Linked DNA regions of Nisaea sediminum. The protein of the gene in region 1 interacts with the protein of each later gene in a pairwise test. Links are inferred from orthologs where the notes say so. Each region holds a gene or a part of one and is shown on either strand. Other genes may lie near its edges.

What was found.
Region 2: the proteins of uvrB (region 1) and uvrA interact in binary tests that used the Escherichia coli proteins (3 or more experiments, as listed by UniProt). The link is inferred for Nisaea sediminum from one-to-one orthologs.

Annotation. Positions count from the first base shown.
Region 1 is NZ_JACZCQ010000004.1:46,593-54,139, reverse strand. What follows is about bases 2,779-5,689. They hold uvrB (excinuclease ABC subunit UvrB), read right to left. Parts: upstream 5,369-5,689; coding sequence 3,188-5,368; downstream 2,779-3,187. Other genes in these bases: IG122_RS09290 (AAA family ATPase), read left to right, coding at 5,603-5,689; IG122_RS09300 (calcium/sodium antiporter), read right to left, coding at 2,779-2,949. Also shown: excinuclease ABC subunit UvrC, read right to left, coding at 1-358; IG122_RS09310 (SDR family oxidoreductase), read left to right, coding at 770-1,576; IG122_RS09305 (dihydroneopterin aldolase), read left to right, coding at 1,585-1,947; more of IG122_RS09300, read right to left, coding at 1,963-2,778; more of IG122_RS09290, read left to right, coding at 5,690-7,123; IG122_RS09285 (HNH endonuclease), read left to right, coding at 7,171-7,547. UniProt on the Escherichia coli protein: The UvrABC repair system catalyzes the recognition and processing of DNA lesions. A damage recognition complex composed of 2 UvrA and 2 UvrB subunits scans DNA for abnormalities.
Region 2 is NZ_JACZCQ010000002.1:122,240-126,187, forward strand. What follows is about bases 527-3,948. They hold uvrA (excinuclease ABC subunit UvrA), read left to right. Parts: upstream 527-883; coding sequence 884-3,748; downstream 3,749-3,948. Other genes in these bases: ssb (single-stranded DNA-binding protein), read right to left, coding at 527-684; IG122_RS04075 (hypothetical protein), read right to left, coding at 3,745-3,948. Also shown: IG122_RS04060 (class I SAM-dependent methyltransferase), read right to left, coding at 1-129; more of ssb, read right to left, coding at 169-526. UniProt on the Escherichia coli protein: The UvrABC repair system catalyzes the recognition and processing of DNA lesions. UvrA is an ATPase and a DNA-binding protein. A damage recognition complex composed of 2 UvrA and 2 UvrB subunits scans DNA for abnormalities.

The DNA.
Region 1 (7,547 bases):
TCTTGATGAGATTGCTCTCGAGCAGAAGCGCCTCGACCTCGGTATGGGTGCGCACGAACTCCATGCGCTGGGTCTCGCTGACCATACGGAAGATGCGGTGCGGCAGCTTCGCCGGGAAGGTGTAGTTCGAGACCCGCTTCTTCAGGTTGCGCGCCTTGCCGACATAGAGCACCTCGTCGGCATGGTCGAGCATGCGGTAAACGCCAGGCGCGTTCGGCAGCAGCTTCACCTGCGCCTGGATCACCTTCACGCCGCGCTCGATATCCGGTTTCGGCGCCGGGGCTTTGGGCGCGGCTGCCGTTTTCGCGCCCGCGGCGTCGGAATGAGAGTCTGCGGGAGCTGGCTTGACTGACGACATGTGATCTTTCTAGCGGATCGGCAGGGTTACGGAAATGGCTTCACGCAGAACGTTTCTGGAACGTCCAACAAGGCGGGCAATGTCTGTCCGACTCTATCCCCGTTCCGTGTGGAAAAGGCTGTGCATAACTCTTGAGCGGCGTGTTCGAGGGCCCGCGTTCCCTCATTCCGGACGCTTTGCCCAAAATTTGGGCATGAGCGCTAAGATAATGAAAATAAACAATAAATATCCTAAGGTGCTGATTCATATCACAATTTGTGACGGGATCGTGACCCTTCCATGACTTAGTTCATGATTAACGGCGAATGTGTAAAAAATGCAGGGAAATTTACGCTACCGCTTTTCGTTGCTGTCATACGGGGTTAGGCTCGCCCCGGTAAATAACCAGCTCCATGTGAAGTTGATTCCCAGATGATTTCCAGATCTGCCGGAGACCTGCGGACAGCACTCGTGACAGGCGGTGCGCGCCGTATCGGGGCGGCACTTGCACGAGGTCTCGCCGCGGACGGCTGGCATGTCGTTATTCACTTCAACGGCTCGGCCGATGCCGCAGAAGAACTGCAGGCGGAGATTCTCGCCTCGGGCGGAGCGGCCTCGACGGTGCAATGCGATCTCGCCGACGCGGCGGCGGTGAGCGCACTGATCCCGGCGCTCGCGGGCAGCGTACCGCCTATCGGTCTGCTGGTGAACAATGCCTCGCTGTTCGAGGGCGACCGCCTGGACAGTCTCACCGCCGAGGCGATGGACCGGCACCACGCGGTCAATCTTCGCGCGCCGGTGCTGCTCTCCCAGGCCTTCGCCCGCCAGGTCCACGCGCAGGCGGCCGGGGGCCTCGCGCCCGGACTCGACTGCTGCATCGTCAATCTGCTCGACAACAAGGTCTTCGCGCCCAATCCGGACTATCTCTCCTATTCGCTGACCAAGTTCGGCCTTGAAGGGTTCACGCGGATGCTGGCGATGGAACTGGCGCCGGTTATCCGTGTCGCCGGTATCGCGCCAGGCGTCGCCCTGCCGAGCGGACCGCAGACGGAGGAGGAGTTCGTGCAATCCCAGAAGGCGCTGATGCTCGGGCGCGGCTGCTCGCCGGATCAGATTCTCGCAGCGCTCCGTTTCATCCTTGCGGCGCCGGCCTTTACCGGGCAGACCATCACCCTAGACGGGGGCCAGGCACTGCAGGCGCTGCCACGCGACATCGCCTTCATGGGCGGGAAGGACTAGCGACAGAGATGCCGATCACCAGTGCCCGGATCCTGCTGGAGAATTTCGCCGTCAATGTCGATATCGGCATCCATGATTTCGAGCGCGGCCAGCCGCAGCGGGTGCTGGTCAGCGTCGAGATGGAGGTCGATGTCGATCCGACCGGCGCCGGCGACGACATCGAGCGGGTGCTGGATTACGATTTCGTCCGCACCGAGATCCTGGAGCTGGTGAAGACCCGCCGCTTCAATCTGCAGGAGACCTTCTGCCACGCCATCATCCAGATCATCGCCGAACGCTCGGCGGTGCGCTGGGTCCGGGCGACGACGCGCAAGCCCGACGTCTACGAGGATTGCGAGGCGGTCGGCTTCAGCCTGCTGTACGAGCGCTAGGGAGCGCCGGGGAAGTCAGCCGCCCGCGAGTGCCGTCACCGGAAAGGTCGTGAACTGGCCGATCACGAAGAGGCCGTAGGCGAGGAAGAACGCGATCGCGATCGGCCGGCCGAGGGTCCGGAGGCTGAGCGCGGCTGCGACGAAGATCACGGTCACGCCGACCATCACCCAAAGGTCGCTGTCCATGATTTCCTCCGGAATGCCGATCGGCTTCACGACCGCGACGGCGCCGAGAATGCCCAGCGTGTTGAAGATGTTGCTGCCGATGATGTTGCCGAGGGCGACGTCGTTGTGCCGGCGCACGGCGGCGACGATGGTGGTGGCGAGTTCCGGCATCGAGGTGCCGAGCGCGACCATGGTGATGCCGATCACCGTCTCGGAGACGCCGAGCAGGCGGGCCACGTCGACCGCCCCGTCGACCAGCATCCGCGCGCCGAAGATCACGCCGGCGAGACCGAGGATCGTGTAGAGCGCCGCCTTGGGCATGGAATCCGGCAGGCTGTCGAATTCCTCCACTTCCTTCGCGTGGACGCTCTCGTCGCCCGCCTGACTGCACCTGCGGTCCTCGCGGTAGCAGTAGAAGAGATAGCCGGCGAGCACGGTCAGCATCACCCAGCCGTGCCAGCGCTCGATCATGCCCGCATGGCAGAGCAGGACGAAGACCACGGTGGAGAACAGCAGCATGAAGCCGTCGCGGCGCAGCGCCGGGTCGCCGCAGGCGAAGGGATAGATCACTCCGACGGTGCCGATCATCAGCAGGATGTTGGCGATGTTGCTGCCGACCACATTGCCGATCGCGATGCCGTCATGGCCGTGCAGCGCCGCCTTCAGGCTGACGAAGAGTTCCGGCGCCGAGGTGCCGAAGGCGATGACGGTGAGGCCGATGACATGCGGCGAGATCTTCAGGATGCGGGCGCCGCCGACGGCGCCCCGGATCATGATTTCGGCCGCGACCAGCAGGACGATAAGGCCGCCGATGGCAAGGGCGAGGGGAAGGATCACGCAGCGGCTCCCGCTTGCATACAATCTCGGGAGAGATGACAACCTTCTGCGGTCACGGGGTATGCCTTCCAGCGCTTCGGTTCGGGACGGCTCCGGTCGCTCCCGGTATTTCAGGAGAGCTCGGCGAGCCTGAATGACTGCCCCTTGATATTAGAGCTATGCCCCTGCTTTCAATGGCATTGATCGGGGAATCGGGATTTGCCGAGCAGCCGGTGGCGACAGCGCTGCCGTCATTGCCTTATTTCCGCCGCTTGCCCGAGGTGCGTTTCGGCGGCTTGCCTCTCGGCGGCTGCACCGGGCCCTTGATGCGGACGACCGCGCCTTTCGGCAGCGGCTTGCCTTCCAGCGTCATGCCGAGATCGGCCGCCTCCAGCCGCTTGATCTCGTCGCGCAGCCGCGCCGCCTCCTCGAACTCGAGATCCGCCGCCGCGGTGCGCATCGCCGCCTCGAGCTCGGAAATCACCTGCTTGATGTCCTTGCCGACCAGCTCGCCCTCGTCGGAGCCGGTCTCGACCGTGACATGATCGCCGCGCTCGTAGACGCTCTCCAGGATGTCGCCGATCGACTTCTTCACGCTCTCCGGCGTGATGCCGTGGGCGGCGTTGTATTCCTCCTGCCGCGCCCGGCGCCGGTTGGTCTCGTCGATCGCGTATTGCAGGCTGTCGGTCATCCGGTCGGCATAGAGCAGGACCCTGCCCTCGATATTCCGCGCCGCGCGGCCGATGGTCTGGACGAGAGAGGTCTTGGAGCGGAGGTAACCCTCCTTGTCGGCATCGAGGATCGCGACCAGCGCGCATTCCGGGATGTCGAGCCCCTCGCGCAGCAGGTTGATGCCGATCAGCACGTCAAAGACGCCGAGCCGGAGGTCGCGGATGATCTCGATCCGCTCCAGCGTCTCCACGTCCGAGTGGATGTAGCGCACCTTGATCCCGGCCTCGTGCATGTATTCGGTCAGCGCCTCGGCCATCTTCTTGGTCAGCGTGGTGATCAGCACCCGCTGGCCGAGCGCCGCGCAGTCCTTGCACTCGGCGATCACGTCGTCGACCTGGGTCTCGGTCGGGCGGACGATGCAGACCGGATCGATCAGCCCGGTCGGGCGCACCAGCTGCTCGATGAAGACGCCGCCGGTGCGGTCGAGCTCCCAGGGGCCCGGCGTCGCCGAGACGAACACTGTCTGCGGGCGCATGTCCTCCCATTCCTCGAACTTGAGCGGCCGGTTGTCCATGCAGGAGGGCAGGCGGAAGCCGAATTCCGACAGCGTCGATTTGCGCGCGAAGTCGCCTTTGTACATGGCGCCGATCTGCGGCACCGTGACATGGCTCTCGTCCACGATCAGCATCGCGTTCTCGGGCAGGTACTCGAACAGCGTCGGCGGCGGCTCGCCCGGATTGCGGCCGGAGAGATAGCGCGAATAGTTCTCGATCCCGGCGCAGGAGCCGGTCGCCTCCATCATCTCCATGTCGAGCACGGTACGCTGCTCGAGCCGCTGCGCCTCCAGGAGCTTGCCCGCCTTGTTCATCTCGTCGAGCCGGAGTTTCAGCTCCTGCTTTATCGCCTTCACCGCCTGGTGGAGCGTCGGCTTCGGCGTCACATAGTGGCTGTTGGCGAAGATCCGGATCTGCTCGAGTTGGGCGGTCTTCTGCCCGGTCAGCGGGTCGAACTCGTGGATCTGGTCGACCTCGTCGCCGAAGAGCGAGAGCCGCCAGGCGCGGTCCTCGAGGTGGGCCGGGAAGATCTCGATCGAATCCCCGCGCACCCGGAAGGTGCCGCGGTGGAAGCTGGCGTCGTTGCGGCGGTACTGCAGCTCGACCAGCTGGCGCATCAGCTTCGTCTGGTCGATGGTCGATCCGGCCTTCACGTTCACCGTCATCTTGCCGTAGGTCTCGACCGCGCCGATACCGTAGATGCAGGAGACCGAGGCGACGATGATGACGTCGTCGCGCTCCAGCAGCGCGCGCGTCGCCGAGTGCCGCATCCGGTCGATCTGCTCGTTGATCGAGGCTTCCTTCTCGACATAGGTGTCCGTGCGCGGGACGTAGGCCTCCGGCTGGTAATAGTCGTAATAGGAGACGAAATACTCGACCGCGTTGTTCGGGAAGAAGCTCTTCATTTCGCCGTAGAGCTGCGCCGCCAGCGTCTTGTTCGGCGCCAGCACGAGGGCGGGGCGTTTCACCTGCTGGATCACATGCGCCATGGTGAAGGTCTTGCCCGAGCCCGTGACCCCGAGCAGCACCTGATCCATCTCGCCCTGCTGGATCCCCGCGACGAGATCCCGGATCGCCGCCGGCTGGTCGCCCGCCGGCTTGTACTCCGAAACGATCTCGAACGGCCGCCCGCGATCCTGCGGCGCGGCATCGGACTTGAGGTCGGGCTTCCGCGCGCCGACGAGGGCGGGGGCGTCTTCGAGTTGGGTGCTCATGAGGGGGAATGTAGGGGGTGGGGTGCGGGGAGGGAAGCTGATTGGATGAATAAGTTTCTCGTGTTCATAGTGGTAGACGGAAACATCTTAACCGCTTTATCGTCTCTTACTCTGCTCCAGCAGTAAATCAGTTTTGCGAAAATGATTGCAATGGTTAAGGTTGCGATGGATTCGGGTATGTCCTTGAATGAATTGAGTTTTCCACATTCATTTTAATCTCAAATTGGCGCTAAAATGCAATTTCTCGTATATCGCAATCGTCGCACTCCTCCCGATGATGAAAGTTTAAATTTTCCATACGTTAGTCTTTATCAAGATAACTGGGATGACTTTGGCTGGAAGTGTCGTTTTGTTGCTACGCTACATATTTCAGATGATGATGAAATATTCTTAGGGCCTCTAAGGATTTCTGATGGGGGCGAATCATTTAGAGTTAAGGAGACACCCAAAGTTCTTTCAAGGTTGCCGTCTGCAAGAGCGTCTTTAGGAGAGTCGATTGCTTATTACCGATATATTGGAAATTTGAATGCTAGATTGCGCAGAAAATATCTGAACGCTGTTGGGGACGTTGTTGCAAAGCCGGATCGGGCGAACCAGATTGAAAGCGAAGGTCTTTGGGAAAAGTGCTTTATGCGCGAAGCGTCATCTCGCCATGCTCTAAAACGAGGAGGGTACTACATTGGCGCCAAGTATGAAGAAGTCGAACCACCTTCTTTTGCATTTGAGATGAGGCTGGATGGTGCGACAGGTCCACACTTAACAGAATTCGATTTTACGCAAATAAACGGCCTCTCGAACAGGATGATCTTGCTGATCGGGCGCAATGGTACAGGTAAGACGCAAACTTTAAGTGCTCTTGCCGCAGGTCTAATGCCCGCAAAGGTTTTTGATCCGAATACGCTTTCGATTGTTCCAGAGACAACCATCACACCAGACCTAGAGATAAGCCGGGTCATTGCTATTTCTTACAATATATTTGATGAATTTCCGCTGCCGCGTTCTCCGGGGGGGCGGGCGCCACGAATGGACGGATCAGCCTATCGTTCTCGAGGTTCCTACAAGTATTGCGGATTGCGAACCGCGGATGGCAACATAAATGCGAATGAAATCAATCAGATGATGGAGGAATCACTAGAGCCAGTTGTGGATAGTGATCGTTTGGACGTTCTCAGAAAAGTGTTGTCAACACTCCTAAGTCCAGACGAGGCGTTGGCGCTCACTTCGGAAGATGATGGCAATAGATCTGACGCCATTCGTTTGTTGAGCGCGGGTCAAAGGCTAGTGGTAGCATTGTTTAGCAACATTATTGGGTTCATTGAAGAAGGATCTCTCTTGCTGATCGATGAGCCAGAGACAAATTTACATCCAGGATTGTTGAGTAGCTTTGTGTCCGCATTGCATGAAACTCTTGAAGAATTTGACTCATATGCGGTTGTTGCTAGTCATTCTCCTATATTGCTGCAACAGGTGCCCAGTAATTATGTCAAACACTATATGCGTGACAATACGGACACGCCGAGAATAAGGAAATTGAATTTTGAGAGTTTCGGGGAGGATTTGGGGGAGTTATCAAGAAAGGTGTTGGGCTTGGCGGACCCGGAGCGTGATTTTACGGATGTCCTAAAAAATCTCTATAAAAAACACGGAAGCGCGGAAGCGGTGGCTGAATTGTTTCAATTTCAGTTGGGAGTTCCTGCAATGGCGCACTTGTATTGTCTTGAGGAGGATGAATACGAAGGAGGTAATTCTACGTGAGGTGCATTGGTCCGTATTTGTCGGGCGCAGTTCCATCAACTCGGGATATGGTCAGTGATTCTACGCCGGAACGCGAAGTATTGTTGACGCCACTAATCTCGCGAGTTGACGCAGCGATAGCTCGTTTCAATAGTGCAACCCCTAATGTGCATAGACTAAGAAAAATTACCCTTACGAATACGGAAAAGGATGCGCTAATTGATGGATTTGAGAGTAGAACCGCCGCCATAAATCGTCGGCTTTCTGCAATGTTAGAAACTTTAGCCCAAGAAAATGCGGATCTATGCCCGTATTGTTCGCTAGATCAAAATCCAGATTTAGATCATATTCTTCCAAAGGCACGATTTCCGGAATACTCATTGTATGGGCGTAATCTCGTGCCAATATGTCCCAACTGTAATAGAAAGAAGTCTAAGCGCTTGTA
Region 2 (3,948 bases), on another replicon or contig:
GTGCAGGTCTCGCGCGCCCTCGGGACCGTTCAGGAACGCGTCGACACCGTAGTCGCTGCTGGCCGAGCTGTAATTGACCTCGGCCAGTTCGTTCCATTTCCGCTCGTTGGATCTGAAAAACTCATCCATCGCCCTGCTCCCGGTCCAGAGCCTGTCGCGACGCCGTCCCTAGAACGGGATTTCGTCGTCGAGATCGCCCGGGCCGCCGACCGGGGGCTGACCGCCGCCGCCGCCGCCATATCCACCACCGGAGCCGCCGCCATAACCGCCGCCCTGGTTGTAGCCGTCGTCCCCGCCATAACCGCCGCCCTGGCCGCCGCCGCCGCCCTCACCGCGTCCGTCGAGCATCTGGAGCTCGCCGCGGAAGCGCTGGAGAACGACTTCGGTGCTGTATTTCTCCTGGCCCGACTGGTCGGTCCATTTGCGGGTCTGGAGCTGGCCCTCGACATAGACCTTCGACCCCTTGCGCAGGAACTGCTCGGCCACCTTCGCCAGGTTCTCGTTGAAGATCACGACCCGGTGCCATTCGGTGCGCTCCTTGCGCTCGCCGCTGTTGCGGTCACGCCAGCTTTCCGAGGTCGCGACGGAAAGGTTCACAACCTTGTTTCCGTCCTGCATCGTGCGAATATCCGGATCGCGTCCGAGATTGCCGACGAGAATGACCTTGTTGACGCTGCCTGCCATGGTTCTATTTCCACTCTGCGAATTTGCCAGTCTGCAATTTGTTGCCGGACTGTCCCATATCCGGAGGCGCTAATCCAGTCGCGATGCCTCCATCCGGCGGCATGTCCCGGATTTGCTGCACCCGCAAAAACCGGGTGGCAAAGCCGCGCCATGCCGCTTATAAATGTTTCTGTTTCGTTCTTACTCGGGATCCCCGCCGATGTCAGCCTCTTCCGAACCGAAGGATATCCGCGTCCAGGGTGCGCGCGAGCATAACCTGAAGAGCGTCGATGTCGCGATCCCGAGAAACTCCCTGACGGTCCTGACGGGGCTCAGCGGCTCCGGCAAATCCTCGCTCGCCTTCGACACGATCTATGCCGAGGGCCAGCGCCGCTACGTGGAAAGCCTCTCGGCCTATGCGCGCCAGTTCCTGGAGCTGATGCAGAAGCCGGACGTCGATCTGATCGAGGGCCTCTCGCCGGCGATCTCGATCGAGCAAAAGACCACCTCGCGCAACCCGCGCTCCACGGTAGGCACCGTGACCGAGGTCTACGACTATCTCCGTCTGCTCTATGCCCGGATCGGGATCCCCTACTCGCCCGCGACCGGTCTTCCGATCGAGAGCCAGACGGTGAGCCAGATGGTCGACCGGATCCTGGAGATGGAGGACGGCACACGGCTCTATCTGCTGGCGCCGATCGTCCGCGGCCGCAAGGGCGAGTACCGCAAGGAAATGGCGGAACTGCGCAAGCAGGGCTTCCAGCGCCTCAAGGTCGACGGCGAGATGTACGAGATCGACGAGGTGCCGGCCCTCAACAAGAAGCTGAAGCACGATATCGAGGTCGTGGTCGACCGGCTGGTTGTGCGCGAGGGCATCGCGACGCGTCTCGCGGATTCGGTCGAGACCGCGCTCGATCTCTCTGACGGGCTGCTGATCGCCGAGGATGCGACGAGCGGCGAACGGACAACCTTCTCGGCCAAGTTCGCCTGCCCGGTCTCCGGCTTCACCATCGACGAGATCGAGCCGCGGCTGTTCTCCTTCAACAATCCGTTTGGCGCCTGCCCGAGCTGCGACGGCCTCGGCAGCAGCATGTATTTCGACCCGGATCTGATCGTCCCGGAGGCATCGAAGAGCCTGCGCAAGGGAGCGATCGCGCCCTGGGCCAATTCCTCCTCAAAATATTACATGCAGTCCCTGGAGAGCCTGGCGAAGCATCTCGGCATCTCGCTCGACACCGCCTTCGAGGATCTGCCGGAAGCGGCGCAGAAGGCCCTGCTTTACGGCACCGGCAGCGAGCGCGTCGTCATGACCTTTGACGACGGGCTCCGGAGCTACCAGACCAACAAGCCCTTCGAAGGCGTCGTGACGAACATGGAGCGGCGCTTCCGGGAGACCGAATCCGCCTGGAGCCGCGAGGAGCTTTCCAAATACCAATCCGTCGCCCCGTGCGAGGCCTGTCTCGGGCAGCGCCTGAAGCCGGAAGCGCTGGCGGTGAAGATCGCCGGGCTCAACATCTCCGAGGTCACGGAGATGTCGATCTCCGAAGCGGTGAAATGGTTCACCGCCCTGACCGAAAACCTGACCGGCAAGCAGGCGGAGATCGCCGAACGGATCCTGAAGGAAATCAACGAGCGGCTCGGCTTCCTGAACAATGTCGGGCTCGACTACCTGACCATGTCCCGCGCCTCCGGCACCCTTTCCGGCGGCGAGAGCCAGCGCATCCGCCTCGCCTCGCAGATCGGCTCCGGCCTGACCGGCGTGCTCTATGTGCTGGACGAGCCTTCCATAGGTCTGCACCAGCGCGACAACGACCGGCTGCTGGCGACCCTTGTTCGGCTACGCGACCTGGGCAATACCGTGCTCGTGGTCGAGCATGACGAGGACGCGATCCGGTCCGCCGATTATGTCGTCGACATGGGACCGGGCGCCGGAGTCCATGGCGGCACCGTGGTCGCCTCCGGCACGCCTGAGGAGATCATGCGTGCGCCGCAGAGCCTGACCGGCCAGTACCTGACCGGCTTCCGCCAGGTACCGATCCCGGCCGAAAGGCGCAAGGCGAAGAAAGGCAAACACATCACGCTCCGCGGCGCCACGGCGAACAATCTCGACGATGTCACCGTCTCCCTGCCGCTCGGCACCCTCACCTGCGTCACCGGCGTCTCCGGCGGCGGCAAGTCCTCGCTGATCATCGAGACACTCTGGAAGGCCATCGCCAAGAAGCTGCATGGCGCGAGGGAACATCCGGGACCGTTCGACAGCATCGAGGGGCTCGAGTTCCTCGACAAAGTGGTCGATATCGACCAGTCGCCGATCGGCCGCACGCCGCGCTCCAACCCGGCGACCTATACCGGCGCCTTCACCCCGATCCGGGACTGGTTCGCAGGCCTGCCGGAAGCCAAGACCCGCGGCTACAAGGCCGGCCGGTTCTCCTTCAACGTCAAGGGCGGGCGCTGCGAGGCCTGCCAGGGCGACGGCGTGATCAAGATCGAGATGCATTTTCTCCCGGACGTTTATGTCCAGTGCGACGTCTGCAAGGGCAAGCGCTACAACCGCGAGACGCTCGAAATCACCTATAAGGACAAGTCCATCGCCGAGGTGCTGGAGCTGACGGTCGAGGAAGGCGCCGAGTTCTTCAAGGCTGTGCCGTCCATCCGCGACAAGCTGGAGACCCTGGAACGGGTCGGCCTCGGTTACATCCAGATCGGCCAGGCGGCGACCACGCTCTCCGGCGGCGAGGCGCAACGCGTGAAGCTGTCCAAGGAACTCTCCCGGCGGGCAACCGGCAAGACGCTCTATATCCTCGACGAGCCGACGACGGGCCTGCATTTCGAGGATGTCCGCAAGCTTCTGGAAGTCCTGCAGGCGCTGGTCGATCAGGGCAATACCGTGATCGTCATCGAGCACAATCTCGAAGTCATCAAGACAGCGGACTGGATTGTCGATCTCGGGCCCGAGGGCGGCTCGGGCGGCGGCAAGATCGTGGCGGAAGGCACACCGGAGGATGTCGCGGGGACGGCCGGAAGCTATACCGGCAAATATCTGGCGCCTTATCTTGATGCGGCGCGCGCGAAAAGGACGGCCTAGGCGACGCTGAAGACCGGGCCGAAACTGCCGAGGGCGGGCGCAACGCCCGGTCCGTCGACATAATCGTAATGGACCTTGCGCGCCGAGGTCGCGGTGTCGAGATCCGGTGCGCCGAAAAAGAACGTCCTGTTGCGGCCGCCATGGTTGTTCACGACGAAATTGCTCAATTCCTCGACAAGGTCCGGCGTGATTTCCTTCGC